Linked DNA regions of Bremerella sp. P1. The protein of the gene in region 2 interacts with the protein of the main gene of each other region in a pairwise test. Links are inferred from orthologs where the notes say so. Each region holds a gene or a part of one and is shown on either strand. Other genes may lie near its edges.

What was found.
Region 1: the proteins of PSR63_RS11030 (region 2) and gyrA interact in binary tests that used the Escherichia coli proteins (3 or more experiments, as listed by UniProt). The link is inferred for Bremerella sp. P1 from one-to-one orthologs.

What each region holds. Positions count from the first base shown.
Region 1 is NZ_CP118164.1:2,434,305-2,443,098, forward strand. The notes cover bases 3,085-6,332. They hold gyrA (DNA gyrase subunit A), read right to left. Parts: upstream 6,003-6,332; coding sequence 3,285-6,002; downstream 3,085-3,284. Other genes in these bases: gmd (GDP-mannose 4,6-dehydratase), read right to left, coding at 3,085-3,278. Also shown: PSR63_RS10015 (type III pantothenate kinase), read left to right, coding at 610-1,386; PSR63_RS10020 (NAD-dependent epimerase/dehydratase family protein), read right to left, coding at 1,393-2,295; more of gmd, read right to left, coding at 2,292-3,084; PSR63_RS10035 (hypothetical protein), read right to left, coding at 6,414-7,262; PSR63_RS10040 (hypothetical protein), read right to left, coding at 7,259-7,897; PSR63_RS10045 (hypothetical protein), read right to left, coding at 8,280-8,794. UniProt on the Escherichia coli protein: A type II topoisomerase that negatively supercoils closed circular double-stranded (ds) DNA in an ATP-dependent manner to maintain chromosomes in an underwound state.
Region 2 is NZ_CP118164.1:2,665,580-2,674,303, forward strand. The notes cover bases 2,822-5,999. They hold PSR63_RS11030 (DNA gyrase subunit B), read right to left. Parts: upstream 5,607-5,999; coding sequence 3,036-5,606; downstream 2,822-3,035. Other genes in these bases: PSR63_RS11025 (hypothetical protein), read left to right, coding at 2,822-2,959; PSR63_RS11035 (DUF721 domain-containing protein), read right to left, coding at 5,696-5,999. Also shown: PSR63_RS11015 (hybrid sensor histidine kinase/response regulator), read left to right, coding at 1-1,310; PSR63_RS11020 (nucleoside hydrolase), read right to left, coding at 1,324-2,274; more of PSR63_RS11025, read left to right, coding at 2,645-2,821; more of PSR63_RS11035, read right to left, coding at 6,000-6,010; dnaN (DNA polymerase III subunit beta), read right to left, coding at 6,089-7,204; PSR63_RS11045 (DnaA/Hda family protein), read right to left, coding at 7,632-8,714. UniProt on the Escherichia coli protein: DNA gyrase negatively supercoils closed circular double-stranded DNA in an ATP-dependent manner to maintain chromosomes in an underwound state.

The DNA.
Region 1 (8,794 bases), 230 kb from region 2 along the record:
CCGGGCCCCGCGTGAATGCCAGCCCGGCGATCCCGGCGAGAAACGCCTGCTGACGCTCGAACTGAAGTCGATCGCAGACGTGGGCCTTATCGGAAAACCCAACGCCGGCAAGAGCACGCTTCTTTCACGGCTTTCCCGTGCCCGGCCCGAGATCGCCGACTACCCCTTCACCACCAAGTTCCCTAACCTTGGTCAGGTGCAGATCGACATGGACACCAGCTTCATCCTGGCAGACATTCCCGGGCTGATCGAGGGTGCCGCAGATGGCGTTGGCCTGGGACACGAGTTCCTTCGTCACGTCGAACGTGCCGGTCTGTTGGTTCATCTTGTCGAGCCGGCCCCCATCGACGGAACCGACCCGATGGAGAACTACCAATCCATTCGCAAGGAACTGGAAGCCTACAATCCCAAGCTTGCTGCCCGCCCAGAAGTAACCTGCGTAACCAAGGCCGAACTCCCAGGCGCGGAAGAGTTTCGCACGAAGCTACAGGAAGAGCTTGGCCGCGATGTCTTTCTGATTTCGGCTGTCACCGGACAAGGCCTCAACGAAATGATCCGCCAGGTCGCCCAGCAATTGGAGGCCGCCAAGAACGAAACGGAGGATGCCTAGTGCCGGTTGAGTCGCTCATCGCCGTCGACATTGGCAACACGCGGGTACACTTTGCTCGCTTCGAGAACTTCCGTGCGGACGAAGTGACGCCGCCGGTGTCGACCTTTTCGTATTCGACTTATTCGTCCGACATTCAAGGTCTGCGAAACTGGCTAACCGATGCTACCCTTCCCTGGTACACCGTAAGCGTGCATCGCTCGGCACTCGCTTCGCTGGAAGCGTTCTCGAAGATGGAACCGCGCGTCAGCTCGTTTGTCGCGTTCAATCATCAGAAGCTGCCGATTGAGATTGCGATTCCCTCCCCGGAGAAGATTGGCCTCGACCGACTGGCCGCAGCCGTTGCCGCAAACCATATGCGACAAAAAGATCGACCGGCGATCGTGGTCGATGCCGGGACCGCCATCACCATCGATGTGGTATCAGACGCAGGAGAGTTCGTCGGTGGTGCCATCCTGCCTGGCATGCAGACCAGTGCCAAGGCGCTTGCCGCTCGGACGGACGCACTACCGCAGATCACGATCAATCTGGAAAATAGGCCTGCGGCGATCGGTACCAACACAAGTGAGGCCATGCAAAGCGGCCTCTTCTGGGGCTCGGTCGGAGCCGTGCGAGAAACGATCCGCCGCGTTTCCGATCAACTCAATTCCGATAAGCGTCCGCAAATCTTCTTCAGCGGTGGCGATGTGAATTACCTGGCACCATGGATGGACCTCGACATCGAAACGGTCGATCACCTGGTGATGCGTGGTGTGGCCTTGGCAGCTCAGTCGCTTTAACGCCAGCTACTCAGTGGTGCCTTGGTAGACGTCTTCTAAAGTTTGCCGTAACGAGATTCGTTCGATCTCACCAATCGCTTGGTATAGCTTCGTAACATCGGCAATCGGCTGCTGCGAAGGGTCTGGCTTCTCGGCGGTGACTTCGACCTGCTCGCCGCGGATCTCGCATAGCGTGTTCCAGATGTCGGCCGTCGTGATTGCCTGACCGCTGCCGACGTTATAGGTTTCACCCAAGGCTCCCTTCTCAGCAAGAAGCCGGTAGATGCGAACCACGTCGCGAACATCGCTTAAGTCGAGGGACGTTGTCAACGATCGCACCACTTGTGGACCATCGGCCTCCTTCACCTTCTGGCACCACTCCGGCACCAGGTAGATTGGACTTTGACCCGGGCCAGTATGATTGAACGCCCGAGCGATGACGACCTTCAGCCCCTGCTCGATACGATCTCGCAGCATGTTTTCGGCTGCCCACTTGCTATGGGCATAGCCCCCTTTGGGCTGTAGCGGATCGTCTTCCCGGGCCCACGGCTGCTCGGCGGTGCGGGCGCCATACACCTTGCTGCTGCTGGTGAAGATAACCTTTGGTTCCGATGGTAGTGCCAACGCCAGGTCGGCTACGTGACGTGTTCCCAGGATATTGACTGCCTTGCAGGTTTCGGTGGGAAGGTCATCGCCACAGCTGCCAGGGTGACTGATCGCCGCGAGGTGGTAGATCACGTCGGGCGAAAAGTCTTTCAGCGTATCGATCAACGAAGGGGTGGCCGGCTGCGAGATCTCCCACTTCAGATCCGACTCGGACGAAGGCTGACTTCCGACATAGGTCCCGCGAACTTCGTCCCCGCGTGAACGCAAGTACGACGCGAGATGCTGACCGACGAATCCATTGATGCCGGTAATCAGAGACTTCACGCCTGCTCCTCAGCGAGTTTGATTTCCGCTTTGACGCGTTTCATGTCTTCGTCGACCATCATGTGCACCAACTGCTCGAACGAGACTTTCGGCTGCCAGCCCAACTCCTTGCGGGCCTTGCTCGAGTCGCCGCACAGCGTGTTGACGTCGGCCGGTCGATAGAAGCGCTCGTCAACGACGACGTACTTCTCCCAGTCGAGATTGACTCGCTCGAATGCCAACCGGCAGAACTCGCGGACGGTATGCTTCTGTCCAGTCGCCACGACATAATCATCGGGCGTATCGGCTTGCAGCATCAACCACATCGCTTCGACGTAGTCGCCAGCGAAACCCCAGTCGCGCTCGGCATCGAGGTTGCCCAAGCGGAGTTCGCTTTGCAGGCTATTTGCAATCTTCGCGACCGCGTAAGAGATCTTGCGGGTCACGAATTCCGTTCCGCGAAGGGGGGATTCGTGATTGAACAAGATCCCACTGGCGGCAAACAGGTTGTAGCTCTCGCGATAGTTGACCGTCATCCAGTGGCCGTACATCTTCGACACACCGTAAGGGCTACGCGGCCAGAACGGGGTCGTTTCCCGCTGCGGCTCTTCGTAGACCTTCCCGAACATCTCACTGCTCGAGGCCTGATAGAAACGGATGTTTGTGTCGACCGTACGAATCGCTTCCAAGATACGCGTGACGCCAAGCGCGGTGACCTCGCCTGTCAGGATTGGTTGGTCGAAGCTGGTCGGCACGAAACTTTGCGCGGCCAGGTTATAGACCTCCGACGGCTGAACTTTTTCGATCAGCCGATTGAGAGCCATCTGGTCGAGCAAATCCCCTTGATGCAGCGTGATCTTTTCGGTCAGATCCGCAATTCGCTCAAAAGGAAGTGTGCTGCCACGTCGCACCATCCCATGGACTTCGTAGCCCTTGGCCAGGAGAAACTTGGCCAGGTACGCGCCATCCTGCCCGGTGATCCCGGTGATCAGTGCCACTCGCATGGTGGATTACTCCTCGCCACTCGCTTCGGAATCAGAATCTTCGCTAGTCGAGTCTTCTGCAGTGGGTTGGTCGGTTGCTTCTGGTGCGGCCTCAGGGGCTGGCGATGCGGGTGCTTCGGTTGCATCCACTTCGTCGTCGGTGTCTTCCTTCGGAACACGAACAACGGCGGCCAGGCTGTCTCCTTCGTCCATCGACATGATGCGAACGCCCTGCGTATTGCGGCCGACCATACTGATCTCGGCGGCGGAAATACGCTGGATCTTACCGCGGGCAGTCATCATCAGGACTTCGTCGGAATCATCGACACGAGCGACGGCAACGACCTTGCCGTTACGTTCGGTCGTCTTGATGTCTCGCAGACCCTTACCACCACGCTTTTGCGTGCGGTACCGAGCGCTACCCGAAGTCGATTCTTCTTCCGATCCGCTGTCATTGGAATCGTTGTCATCCGAATCGTTGTCGCCGCCTTCGTCTTCGACCGTCAGGCCTGGGCCGAAGTTGGTCCGCTTGCCGTAGCCATTTTCGCACACGGTCAGCAGCTGAGCGTCTGGATCGGCCACAACCATTCCCACCAGGCTATCTCCCTTGGTGAGGTTGATCCCCTTCACACCGCTTGAGTTACGGCCCATGGCTCGGGCATCGCTCTCGCGGAAACGGATGGCCATCCCCTTTTCGGTTGAAAGGACCAGTTCGTCGCCTGGCTTGGTGATCGCGACGTCGATCAATTCGTCATCTTCTTTCAGCTTGATCGCGATAATACCGTTCTTCTTCGGACGGCTGTACGCTTCGAGCAAGGTCTTCTTCACCAGGCCCTTGCGGGTAGCCATCACCAGGCAGTGGTCAGGCATGTCGAAGTCACGCACAGCTCGGCAGTCGGCGATGTGCTCACCTTCTTCCAGCTGAAGCAGGTTGACCACGGCGCGGCCGCGGCTTTCGCGGCTGAGGTTCGGCAGGTCGTACACCTTTTGCCACAACACCTTACCCTTCGTCGTGAAGAAGAGGACGTAAGCGTGGGTCGAAGCGACGAACAGGTGGCGAATCGGATCTTCCTCTTCGCTCTTGGCACCCTTAATTCCCTTACCACCGCGGCGCTGGGCTTTATAGATGCTGGCCGGGGTTCGTTTGATGTAACCCTTGGTGCTGATCGAGACCACCATCGTTTCTTCTTCGATGAGGTCTTCCAGATCAATGTTGCCGATCTCTTCGTGCGAGATCTCGGTACGACGATCGTCACCAAAGCGGCGATCGATCTCTTCCATCTGCTCGCGGATGATGGCCAGGATATTGGCTTCGTCCGACAAGATACGCAGGTACTCGGTGATCTCTTCCAACAGCTTGGCGTGCTCGCCAGCCAGCTTTTCCTGTTCCAGGTTCACCAACTGACCGAGCGTCATTCGCAGGATCGCGTCGGTCTGAACCGAAGTCAGGAAGTAGACATCCGATTCGCCCCGTTCCATCTGGAACTGAGCAAACCCTTGCTCACCAAGAGCTCGGGCCATCATCGAGGCGGGACATTCGACCCCCATCAGGCGCTGCTTCGCTTCGGCCTGGGTGCTGGACGAACGAATGATGCGGATGATCTCGTCGATATCGGCCAGTGCCAACAGCAAACCTTCGATGGTGTGCTTGCGCTGACGTGCCTTGGCCAACAGGAACTGCGTGCGGCGGCGAATGACCGTCACGCGGTGGCGGATGAACTCCTCCAGCATTTCCTTGATCGACATCGTTCGCGGCTTGCCATCGACCAATGCCAACAGGATGATCGAGAACGAGTCCTGAATCGGTGAGAACTGGTACAGCTGGTTCAGAACGATATCGGGGTCGGCGTCTCGCTTCAGCTCGATGACGATCCGCACCGGCTCTTGCAGGTCGGAAAGGTTGCTGACCGAGCGAATCCCCTGGATGCGACCTTCGTTGACCAGCGAGGCGATCTTCTCTTCGACGCGGTCGCGAGTCTGCTGGTAAGGGATGTCGTGAATGATGATCTTCGCGCCGCTCTTGGCATGTTCGATCGTCGTGTGCGAACGAACAACGATCGTGCTACGGCCGGTCTTGTAACCTTGGCGAATCGCTGCCCGACCACAGATGATACCGCCGGTCGGGAAGTCAGGCCCCTGGACGATATTGAGGATCTCGTCCAACGAAGTCCCCGGATCGTCGATCAGTTGAATGACGGCCTGGCAAATCTCGCGGAGGTTATTGGGCGGAATGGAAGTCGCCATACCGACCGCGATACCATTGGCCCCGTTGACCAGCAGGTTCGGGAACTTGCTCGGAAGGACGGTTGGTTCGGTACGGGCTTCGTCGTAGGTCGGCACATAGTCGACCGTGTCGAGCTTCAGGTCTTCCAGCAGAAGCTGGGCAAAGCCGGACATGCGAGCTTCGGTATATCGCATGGCCGCCGGAGGCAAACCGGCGATCGAACCGAAGTTACCTTGCTTGTCGACCAGCACGTAACGCATGTTCCAGTCTTGGGCCATACGGACGAGAGTCGGGTAGATGACCGATTCACCGTGCGGGTGGTAGTTACCAGAGGTATCACCACTGATCTTGGCGCATTTGACCCGCTGTGCCCCCGGAGTGAGGTTCAGGTCGTTCATCGCCACCAGAATGCGCCGCTGCGAAGGCTTCAGCCCGTCGCGAACATCGGGCAAGGCGCGGCTGACGATCACGCTCATCGCGTAGGTGAGGTAGCTCTCCTTGAGCTCGTCCTCGATCGACATTGTGAACAGTTTTGTTGGGTCTTCCGGCGACCCGCCATCACTACCATTACCGTTGGGGTTGTTACCGTCCGTTGCCAAGTGAGCGTCCTTTCGGAGGTTATCCTGCGCGGCGGGAAAAAGGACCCGGCGCGACCGTCAATCTGCGAGGTTGCAAGCGTGCTGAAAAGGGGCAAAAACACCGAGAAAAACCACGTTTCCCCAGCCGAGAAGAGCCTTCCAAAATGCACACCGTAATGTACCAAATATGAGGGCGCGGAACTACTAGGGGAGCCCTATTTAGCAGAAGCGGTAAGTGGTTGTGGGATAGGGGCTTACGGAGCGACTATTTTGGGCCGATTTGGCATCGCACGGACGGGCAGGAAAGCGACGCGAAATGACCTCTCGAAAAGGATCAATTCGTCAGCGACAAGCCTATCGTTCGCCTTCTTCGATATATGATTCGACCGTACGGGCTGGCAGAGGAGTGGAACCAGCAGGCGGCTTATCCTTCAGGTAGCGCATAACACCAGCATAGCGACGCTTTAGCTCGTCATCCGACGCTTGCTCCAGTGCCCCTTCGTAGGCCTGTAGAACTTCCTCGTCTGTGAAGCTGTGCTGCAGATTGACCAGCGTTGTTCTCCAGTCGTCTTCACTTTGTTCTACATACCGGATCAAGACTGGCACATAGTCGCACTGAGGGTCCATCGCTCGTGCGTCTTCGATCGACGAGGAAACATTGATCCAACGCCGGGCGTCACTCGTTTCTAAAACCTTGGGCGCTGCCGCCGCTGCTTGGCCCCGGTATTGATTGAGCACAGACATGGCCCAGAAGCGGAGTCGCTTATCTTCCAACGTCGGGATCACTGCTGGAACGATCATGGGAGCGAAGATGTCTCGATTGTTGCTATCGGGTACCGCTACCGCCAGTCCGGCAAGTCCGTTCAACCGAACATAGAAACGATCGTCCTGGAGTTGTCGTATGTGGGAACCGACGATGGGGCCCTTGAGATCGTCGTGGATATTCAGCTGACGATTATCTGCCCCGGATACTAACGGCAATCCCGAGTCGAGCTTGGCAACAATCTTGTTCGCCTCGGCGTCGAGAGTCGTCTTCAAAGCATCGAATTGAATTTCAAGATGCTGATTCTGCATCATCAGCTCGTGATTTTGCTGAGCGATGAAACGGACCTGCCCAAACAGGACGCCTGCCATCGCCACGATGATGACGATCGAAATACCGCCCAACCACAAGTTGACTTTGCTGGAAGAAGAATCACTCATGACGTCTCCTTCGGTTCAGCAGAGGAAACGTTGCGAGGGAATACCTCGCGAAGTCGTGTCGCTTGTTCGATCAGACGCGGATGCCCGTCAGGCGGTACCAGATCCGCGATTTGATGTGCATCCCCTGCCAACGCCGCGGCATGAGCTGGAGCAAACTCCGGAATGCTGACAACCAGGTCCAACATCGTAAATTGATCTTGGACTTCACAGTCTGGGAACTCTTCCTTCATCAGCTTCAGCAGGCGATGTAATTCCTGCTCATCGGCTTGCACGAAGAAACAACGCAACTCATGCCACACCGAGATGGCCTGGAATCCGGAACGCCCATCCCTTTGATGATAACCCTTGAGGTAGTCGACCACCGCGTCGGCCGTCTTCCAGCGGTCGGCTCGCTCTTGGATTTGATGATCGACGTACTGAACCAACGCGATCTCCGATTCCAGCGTGACCATCCTTTCATGCAAAACTTCCTGATGGGCGATCAGATCAGAACGCATCTGGGATTGCCGGTGCCAATTGGTGTAGATGGCAAGCCCCAGGCCGGCAATCGTGGGAATGACGAACAGCAGAAACCAAAGCGGGAACTGGGCTCGTTTCGGGGGCTGTTGTGCTATGTCCTGGTCGGTCTCGCTCATTCGAATTTCATTGCGGGAGGAAACCGCCGTAATAAGCAATGTTCCTGGGAAGAGATGAGGATGAGTTCGTACTAGTTTTAATGGTCCGCAGAACTTCTTTCCAGAATTTTCGCTGATTCGAAGCAACCTGAGCCCGGATACCCAGATAACCTTTTTGGCTCGACGGGGGAAACGGGTCACTTACTCGCGGCCGCGAGACGATTCAACGAGGGGAGGATCGGTCGGTACGATCAAGCGTAGTTTCCGATCGATCGCGAATTTGCCTGTGTCATGGGGGAGATACACAGGCAGATGGAAGGCATCGACCGTGGCCACATCGAATCATCGGGGGTTGATTCTATGGTGGCTGCGGTCGAGTTATTTCTTGGGCCCTCGGCCGCGGTTAACGACCTAAGTGATGAATCGCTTTGATAACCTCATTGCGTTCCGCTTCCGTTTGGCGACTGGCATAGAAATGCTTCAAGATGTCGCGAACCTCATCTTCGGTACGAAATTCCAACAAGCTGTTGGCGGCTCTTTCCCAGGCCGGGTTATTTGCTTCGATCAGCTCGACCAGCCGGGGAGAAACGTCGCTTTGCAGTATCTTTCCCATGGCCATCGTCGCCGAAACGGCTTGCAGATGCTGATCGTCTTCCATGATCTTCCTTAGCTCGGCGTGCGCCGGGGAGGCCGAGGGACCAATGACCGTCAACAGATCGATCGCCAGGCGTGCGTCTTCACCACCTGAATCTTCCCGATGGAGCAACGTCCGAAGTTGGCCAACAATTTGGTCATTGTGCTTCTCCATGCGGTCATCGCTCCCTTTTCCGTATTGCTCGCGTAGCACCAGGCAGGCATTCCGCCGGACGATTTCGTTGGGATCTGCCAAGAGCTGACAGGTCATCGGAACTATGACAT
Region 2 (8,724 bases):
TCGAGACTGGGGAGCGACTCGATATTGTGGCCCCTATCCGAGGTGCCGATGGAATCGTGCGTCCCTTCCTGACGCGTGCCCTGCCGTTGAAGAATGACGAAGGGGAAATCGTGCGTTGGTTTGGAACAAACACCGATATCAGCGAGCAGCAGCAGATCCAGGAAGAGTTACGAACCGTCGCCGCTCAGCTTTCTGACGCCGATCGTAAAAAGGATGAGTTTCTAGCAACCTTGGCACACGAACTTCGTAATCCACTCGCTCCGATCCGAATGGGCTTAGAGCTGATGAAAATGGCGGGCGATGACCCCGAACTGCTGGACGAAACTCGCGAGACGATGGAACGCCAAACCAAGCAGTTGATCTCGCTAGTTGATGATCTGTTGGACGTTTCTCGAGTGACGCGTGGCAAGCTGACTCTTCGCAAAGCAGACGTCAAGATATCTGATGTCATCAAAAGTGCGGTCGAAACTTCTCAGCCACTGATTGAAGACTCGGAACACTCGCTCGAGGTGGTCAACAACAACGACATCACAATCCATGCCGACCCGAATCGGTTGGCCCAGGTCGTCTCGAACCTTTTGAACAATGCCGCCAAATATACGCCTGACGGTGGAAAGATTAAGCTTTCGGTTGATCAGCCAGACCCCAATCACGTTGCCATCCATGTGCAAGACACCGGAATTGGGATACCAGCCGACATGATCGATAGCATCTTTACGATGTTTACCCAAGTCGATCGTTCCATGGAACGTCGTTTCGCAGGCCTAGGCATCGGCCTGACCCTCGTTAAATCGCTGGTCGAGATGCACGGAGGAACGGTCTCGGTAACCAGCCAGGGGCAAGGCAAAGGAAGTGAGTTCACAGTTACCTTGCCGGTGCGAGAGGAAGATCAACCGTCTCAGAACAAGGATCTGCCGACCGAGGGTTTCTCGCTGAAGCAAGGTAAGCACCGCGTTCTTGTTGTCGACGACAATAAGGCCGCTGCCGAAATGCTCAGCAAAGTAGTCAAGATGCTCGGCAACACGGTCGAGATGGCCGAAGATGGACAGCAAGCGATTGAAGTCGCTCAGCAGTTCCAACCCGAAATCATTCTCATGGATCTTGGCATGCCCAAAATGAACGGCTATGAAGCCGCTCGGTACATTCGCCAACAAGAATGGGGAAAGGACATCCTGCTGATTGCACTCACCGGCTGGGGGCAACAGGAAGACCGTGACCGTACCAAAGAGGCTGGCTTCGATCATCACCTGGTCAAACCGGCCGAACCTGCGGAAATCCAACGGATCATCAACCAAGGTAGGGATAACTGACCGAGGCTGAGGTCTACTTTGCTTGATGCAGCATCAGCTCGTTGAACGAGTCAATCACATCCGCCGGGTCCACACCATCCGCCAAAGCGGAGACGTACTCGTGACGAGGATTATCAATTTGCTCGCGCCACTCGTGGGTGCCGTTGGGGAAAATGTGGTTGTGTCCCTGGGTGACTAGCTTCCAAGGATGGCCTGTCCCGCGTGCGGCGACCATCACGGCAATTTGATCGGCACTATGTCGATCGTTCACCTTCCCGCCGAAATAGAGTTCATAAACTCGGCGAACCGGATTGTCTTCGGGCAATTCCGTCAGACGCTTTCCAGTAGAAATCAGACTGGCAAATTGACCGCCGCCGGTGAAGGTGATCTTGGTTGGCCACTTCTCTATAGCAATCACCGTTGAATCAGCATCCGGTTTGAAGTTGCCCCACTTACCGGGATCCAAATCGGCTGGATAACGGCTTCCCATGCACACACAATGAGCCACCTTCTGTTTCACAAGCTGCTGCCCGGTTAATGTACTGATGTCATCACCTGTAGACTCAATCAAATAGCGCAGGTTGGTCAGGTCTCCCACCGTCAGAATCGTCACACTACCATCAGCTTGAGCGGACAGAATCTTGCGATACAGCTTGGTCGCGTCCGGGGCATCTTCATACGTGGGGCAATCATGCGGGAACTTCTTGGCGATCTGCTCAGCGTATTTCGATTTCTGCTGAATGCCGGCCTTTCCTTTGGGCACACCAATCGGCAGATCCGGTCGACCGTAATAGGTATTGATGGCATCGGTACACGGAGCAGACCAAGGGTACTTGGCCGAAACCATCGTACCCAGAAGTTCGATCTCTCCGCGATCGGCCAGCGCGTGGAGCATCGCCAGGGCAGCCGCATCGTCGCAGTCGCTTTCCATGTCGGTATCGAACAGGATTTTTAGAGGCGCGCGTGGTTCTGCCGAGAAGCTCATACCTGGAATACTCGCAAAACATAGTATCACAAAAAGAAGCCGATACATGGCGGGTCTTCCTGAACTTGCGATAGCGAAAGTGTGCTGAAAGCGGAAGGGACTTTAGTCGTCTACAACAACTAACAAGGGGCCATGTGATGTAGTCCAGCACTTCGTAGGAATATGCGAACCGGTAGAGCGTTTCTGTGAGGAAGTCTGTTACTAGGAACGCTTCATCGCCCCCATCTAGATCGACATCTTCAAAGACAATGCCAACTCGATCGGCATGCATCGTGGCGTTGATCAAATCGTCAGATGCGACGTGCTTGACCTGGAATGGCTTCTTCAAGTCGGCATCATCGCTGAACGTGGCATATCGACTGAGCCCTTCTTGAAACATTTCCTTGGCTTCCGCTTCCGATATGCTTCGCTGCTCGCCGCGAAGCAGCGACCGCATCTCAATCGCTCGACGACCGAGTGCTTCTCCGCCGGGCAAGATCTGGAAGCAACGCATGAGTTGCTCGTCCGACAGATCCCAAGTCATGAAATGCATCCGGAAGTCGTCGTCAGGCGACTCCACTGCCTCGTCGAAATCAAAATTCGGATCAGGACCGAACGCTTCATCAAGAATATCGTGCCATTGTCGAAGCCAGACTCTTCGCGTTTCATCCATCGGAATCCTCAGCGACAATCGCAAATGGAGTGAGGTACAAAAAAAGAGAGCCGAATCGATCGGCTCTCTTATCATTTCTTTGCCTTTGGGCGGTGTCAAATCATTCAGACTATACGTCCAAGTTCCGCACTTCCAGGGCATGCTTCTCGATGAACTCGCGGCGAGGTTCGACCTTGTCACCCATCAAGATGCGGAACATGTCGTCGGCCGCCGAAGCGTCGCTCATAGTGACCTGCATCAACGTTCGGTTTTGCGGGTCGAGGGTCGTTTCGCGAAGTTCTTCCGCGTTCATTTCGCCCAGACCTTTAAAGCGAGTTACCTGCAGGCCACGTTCACCAGCCGATCGAACCGCGGCCAGCAGACCACGGAGGTCTTCCAAGCCGGTTTCGCTTTCGCCGCGTCGCAACTTGTAACGCGAGTCGGTGCTGCCTGTGCGTTCCTGCGGAATCAACGCTTGAATGTCGAAGCCAAGTTCCGCCAGTTCAGCCAGCTTAATGTTGATCGTCCGCACTTCGTGCAGTTCAGCGATGTGAGGTGCTTCGACCTCGGCTTCTTCTTCCTTTGGTTGACCGTTGGTTTCGGCTTCGGAATCCAGGACCTGGCCGTCGACCACTTCTCCTTCGTCAGGAATCTGTGTGTCCGGCTCGGCGTCGAGACCTCGTTCGTTGAGGAACGCATCGAGTTCCTTCTTGGTCGAGAACCAATGCTCTTCGCGACCCATCACCAAGTGGAAGACCGGCAACTTCTGGCTGACCGGATCTTGTCGCACCGCGTGAATCTTCAGGCCGATGCCGCGGCGTTCCAAAGCGACAATCGCTTCTTCCAGCGGAGCGAGTGCACGGCACAACTTTTCCATCTTTTCGCCGTCGATCACGTCGCCGTTATCATCGACGAAAGCACAGTCAGCCAGACCGTTGTCCAGCAACTGGTTTTTCATTTCTTCTTCGGTCTGGACGTACCAGACGTTCTTCTTGTGCACCACGCGAAACAGTGGCGGCTGGGCGACATAAACATGACCGCCAGCAACCAGTTCGTTCATCTGGCGATAGAAGAACGACAACAGCAGCGTGCGAATGTGCGAACCGTCGACGTCGGCATCGGTCATGATCACGACTTTGTTGTACCGACGCTTGTTGATATCCTGGTCCTGGCCGATGCCCACGCCGATCGCCTGGATCATACTGCGGACTTCTTCGTTGGCCAGCACCTTATCTTCGCGAGCCTTATAGGTGTTGATGATCTTACCTCGTAGCGGCAAGATGGCCTGGAAATCTCGCAGTCGTCCCCCTTCGGCCGAACCACCGGCCGAGTCACCTTCCACCAGGTACAGTTCGCACTTCTCCATCTCTTTGCTGATGCAGTCACGCAGCTTACCTGGCAGTCCGCCACCACTGAGGGCATCCTTTCGGTTTCGCAGCAGATCGCGAGCCTTGCGAGCCGCTTCGCGCGCCTGACCGGCCAACAGAGCTTTGCGAATGATGATCTTGGCAACCTTGGGGTTCTCTTCCAGGTATTTGGTCATGAACTCGCCAAAGCCCGAGTTGATGTAGCTTTCGACTTCGCTGTTACCCAGCTTGGTCTTCGTCTGGCCTTCAAACTGCGGCTCAGGCACGCGAGTACTGATGATCGCCGTCAAACCTTCGCGGAAGTCATCGCCGGATAGCGCGACGTCCTTGATCATGCTTTCCTTCTTGGCGTAGTTATTCAGCGTACGCGTCAGGGCCGTCTTAAAGCCGGAGACGTGCGTACCTCCTTCGTGCGTGTTGATGTTATTCACGTACGAATGAAGGTTCTCGGTGTATTCTTCGCTGTACTGCAGGGCAATTTCATAGCCCACGCCTTCGGTGACACCGCTCAGGAAGATCACGTCAGGGTGCAGCGCGTTAGTTGAACGATTCAGGTGCTCGACGTATTCGATGATCCCCTGCTCGTAGACAAACTCGTCTTTCTCTTGCGTGCGATCATCAATGAAGATGATTTTCACACCTTTGTTCAAGAAGGCGAGTTCTTGCAGACGCTTGGCGAGAGTATCGTGATTGAACTTGCTAACGTTGAAGATCTGGCTGTCAGGCTTGAAGGTAGTTTTGGTACCACGCTTCTTGGTCGGCTGACCCTTTTGAACTGGACCTTGGGGAACACCTCGTTCATATTCCTGCTGCCAGACAAAGCCATCGCGGTAGACTTCCACTTCGCACCACTCGGATAGGAAGTTCACCACGGTCACACCCACGCCGTGCAGACCGCCAGACGTTTGGTACGCCCCTTTGCTGAACTTGCCGCCGAACTTCAGCACGGTCATTACCCCTTCCAGGGTCGAGACGTCGCGGCCGACTTGTTCGGAAAGCTGTGGGTGACGGTCGACCGGAATACCGCGGCCGTCGTCCTCAACGGTAACGGAGTTATCGTTGTGGACCGTCACGATCACGCTGGAAGCGAACTCCGCCATCGCTTCGTCGATCGAGTTATCGACCACTTCGTACACCAGGTGATGGAAACCACGCATCGAACGGTCACCGATGTACATACTCGGCCGTTCGCGGACATGCTCCAAGTCAGAAAGGTGCTCGAGATCGCTCGCGCCATATTCCGATTTGGCCTTAGCCTGTTCGGCCTGCTGGGCGGCTTCCTTGTTTTCGATGTCCCCAGTCGGCTGATCTTGAGGTTCGTTCGGTTCGGTCATATTCGCTTTTCGTTTCTTCTAAACTCTTTGCCTCGTCTGAATCGAACGAGGTTATTGAATCACTTTGTCGGGGAAGTTTTCAGCGTTCGCTAATCAATTCGCCCTACTTTGATTTTCAAATCGGTAATCCCGTGATCCGGCAGCTGTTCTTGCAGTGACTTGAGGATCTTGGGCTTCTGGAAACTGATCATCTGGCTGATCGTCGAGTTGGCGACCATGACCAGCAAGGTGCCACGCTGTACGTTGCCAGCCACACTATGCTCGGCCAGACGCTCGCCGGCGGCGACATCCCAAGCCTGTTGCGTGGCATCGGCCGTCTGAACCTGGGCGTAGCCCTTCTGGACCATCAACTGGGCCAAGGTTCCTTTGATCGACTGCACTTTGCCGGGCTGACGCTGGCTCATTGTTCGTGGTTCCGATTATGTGTTTCATTCCGCCATGGCATTGCACTGGGTCGCGACCCAGCCGACGCCCAACCGGGCTTACCGATCGCGTGCCAACGGCATGACGACGTAGTCGTAGTTGTCGTCTGTACTGAATAGGGCGGCACTTTCGGCATTCTGGATGTTGAGCGTGAAATTGCTTTCGCTACCCAGCACCTTGTAGAAGTCAGCCACGAAACGATGGTCCATCGTGATCTCGACATTCTCGCCGTCGTAAGGGATCGGAATCTCGACGCGAGAATCGCCCACCTCGGCCGTATTGCTGGAAAGGATCATCGAGCCATGACCGAACGTGAAGTCGATCCCACGGCTCTCGTCGGACGTCACAATGGCTGCCTGACGAAGCGCGGCGAACGCTGGGCCAACCGACATCTCAATGTGGGCCGCTTCACGCTTCTCAGGAAGCACGTCCCGCCATTTCGGGAAACGACCTTCCACTAGGCGAGCATAAATCGTGGCTGGGCCGACTTTGACGAGTACGTCGTTGGTACGGGATGCGATCTGCACCGTCGCGTCCAGGTCGGTCAGGCTACGTTCGATCAGCTGCATCGCTCGCGATGGAATGATCGTCATCGCGTCGGAATTACCGTGATCTTCGATCTGCGTCGCAGGACCTTCCATCTTGGCCAGTCGACGTCCGTCGGTAGCGACCGCGGTAATGCTGTTTTCACCCAGTTCCAATAGAACACCACCCAAAGCGTAACGACCGCTTTCAGTATCGGTGGCGAAAAGGGTACGACGAATCAGTTCTTTGAGAACCCGAGCCGATACTTCATGGTACTTACCCTCCGCGAACGTTTGCACGGTGGGAAACTCGTCGGGGTCTTCGCTCGACAGGGTGAACTTGCTGTGCTGGGCTTGCACGACGGTTCGTGATTCTTCCCGCTGCACGCTGAGTCGCTCATCGCGAACCTCCTTCAAGATAGAACCAAACCGAGCCACGGGTAGAACGATGCTACCGGCTTGCTCGACTTCGATGCCTTCGACCTCGATGCGAACCCCGATCTCCATGTCGGTAGCCATCAGAATCGTGGCCTTTTCGGTGGCGTCGAGTTTGACGTTTTGCAGGATCGGCTTGGGACTACGGCTGGGTGCCACCATGGCCGCCGTCTGGAATGCCGTCTGAAACTTCTCGCGATCGAAAGTGATTTTCATGGAGCTCGTTAATCCAACAAATGTCTTCTTATTAGTTTTTCGAAAGAGTAGTAGTAGTAAGGCGGCGCTCCGAGCTGTCGATAAGTAACGTTTAACGTGCGTTTTGCTCGGCTAGCTTCGAATCAAATGAAGCTAGGTGGGGTGTGAAAAACTTGGCGCTAGGCCGTTGTTTTCCTGTCACTTGAGCGTCGACAAGTTCGCTAGCGGTGTTGGTCGTTTGAAGCGAGGTTGATAAGCGACACGCTGTCGACATCCTTGCACACAAAACCAACACCTTATCCACTACCTCTTCTGTGTTCGACTGAAAAGTCAGGGTGCCAGTGGTACCCTTGTTAATCCGTTTACTTTCTTCAAAGCTCCTCACTGTTTCATCCTTAAGGTTCAAGGAGACCAGCGAGGTCCGCTTCGAAATTCATGCTTCAAGGGTTCACGCGGCACTACGCTGCAAGATGCTCTCTCGCAGCTCTAGTACGGCTTCTCTCAAAGCGACATCCTTTTTGAGTTTGGCTTCCATGCTGCTCACCGCATGCATGACGGTGGTGTGATCGCGGCCGCCGAAATGTTTTCCGACCACTTTAAGGCTTTCTTCCGTGAGTTGCCGGGCGAGCAGCATGGCGACGCTGCGAGCCTGAACGATACTTTGCCGCCGCGAACTCCCCTTCATGTCGGCAACCTTCACGCGGAAGTACTTGGCCGTCATGCTGGCGATATTACGGAGACTGACCCTGGCCGTGTTGTGTTCGCTTTGAAGTAGCGAGTCGACGACCGCCGTATCGATGATTTGGTTGGCCCTGGTCTGGGCGATTAGTCGGTTCACGATTCCGCTGAGTTGAAGCAGGCCATGCGGAAAGGCCACGGCCAGTTTCTGGGCCGCCATCTTGGTGATCTGGCGATTGTGCCGTGTTGCGATCCCTTGGATCAGGACTTCCCGTGTTCCCTGCTCTGGCAGCACGACGGGAACCAACAGGCCGGCCGACAAGCGACTGCGAAGTTCGGTCGAGAACCCTTCCATGCCGATCGGATTTTCGCGGCACGAAACCAGAACCGTGGCACCACGCCGTTCGAGTTCGTCGAGCAAATGCAACAGAACCTGCTGCATCGATGGGAAGTGCAACAACTCGTGCAGATCCTCAATCACCAGCACATCGGTGCCGAAGAACTCGGTTCGCGTGCTACTGGCCGTTTCTTGACGCAAGGCATTGCCATACTCGCGAGCAAAATCACTGCCGGTCACGGACAGAACCTTCAGGTCAGGCTCTTTTTCGACCAGAACGCCCGTGAGTCCTTGCAGCAAGTGTGATTTGCCAGAACCACTGGGGCCGTAGATGACTACAGGCGAGAACTGCGAGGCATCGTGCTTCAATGCTTCGACCGCCGATTGAATCATGCGGTTTTCTGGCCCTGCCACGAAGGGGCGCAGACCCTCAATGGACCGTTTTACCGACCCAATGTAGGCGGGATCCTCCTGGCGGACCCAAGGCAAGGCAATGGTGATGATCTCCGTAACCACCGAAACTCCG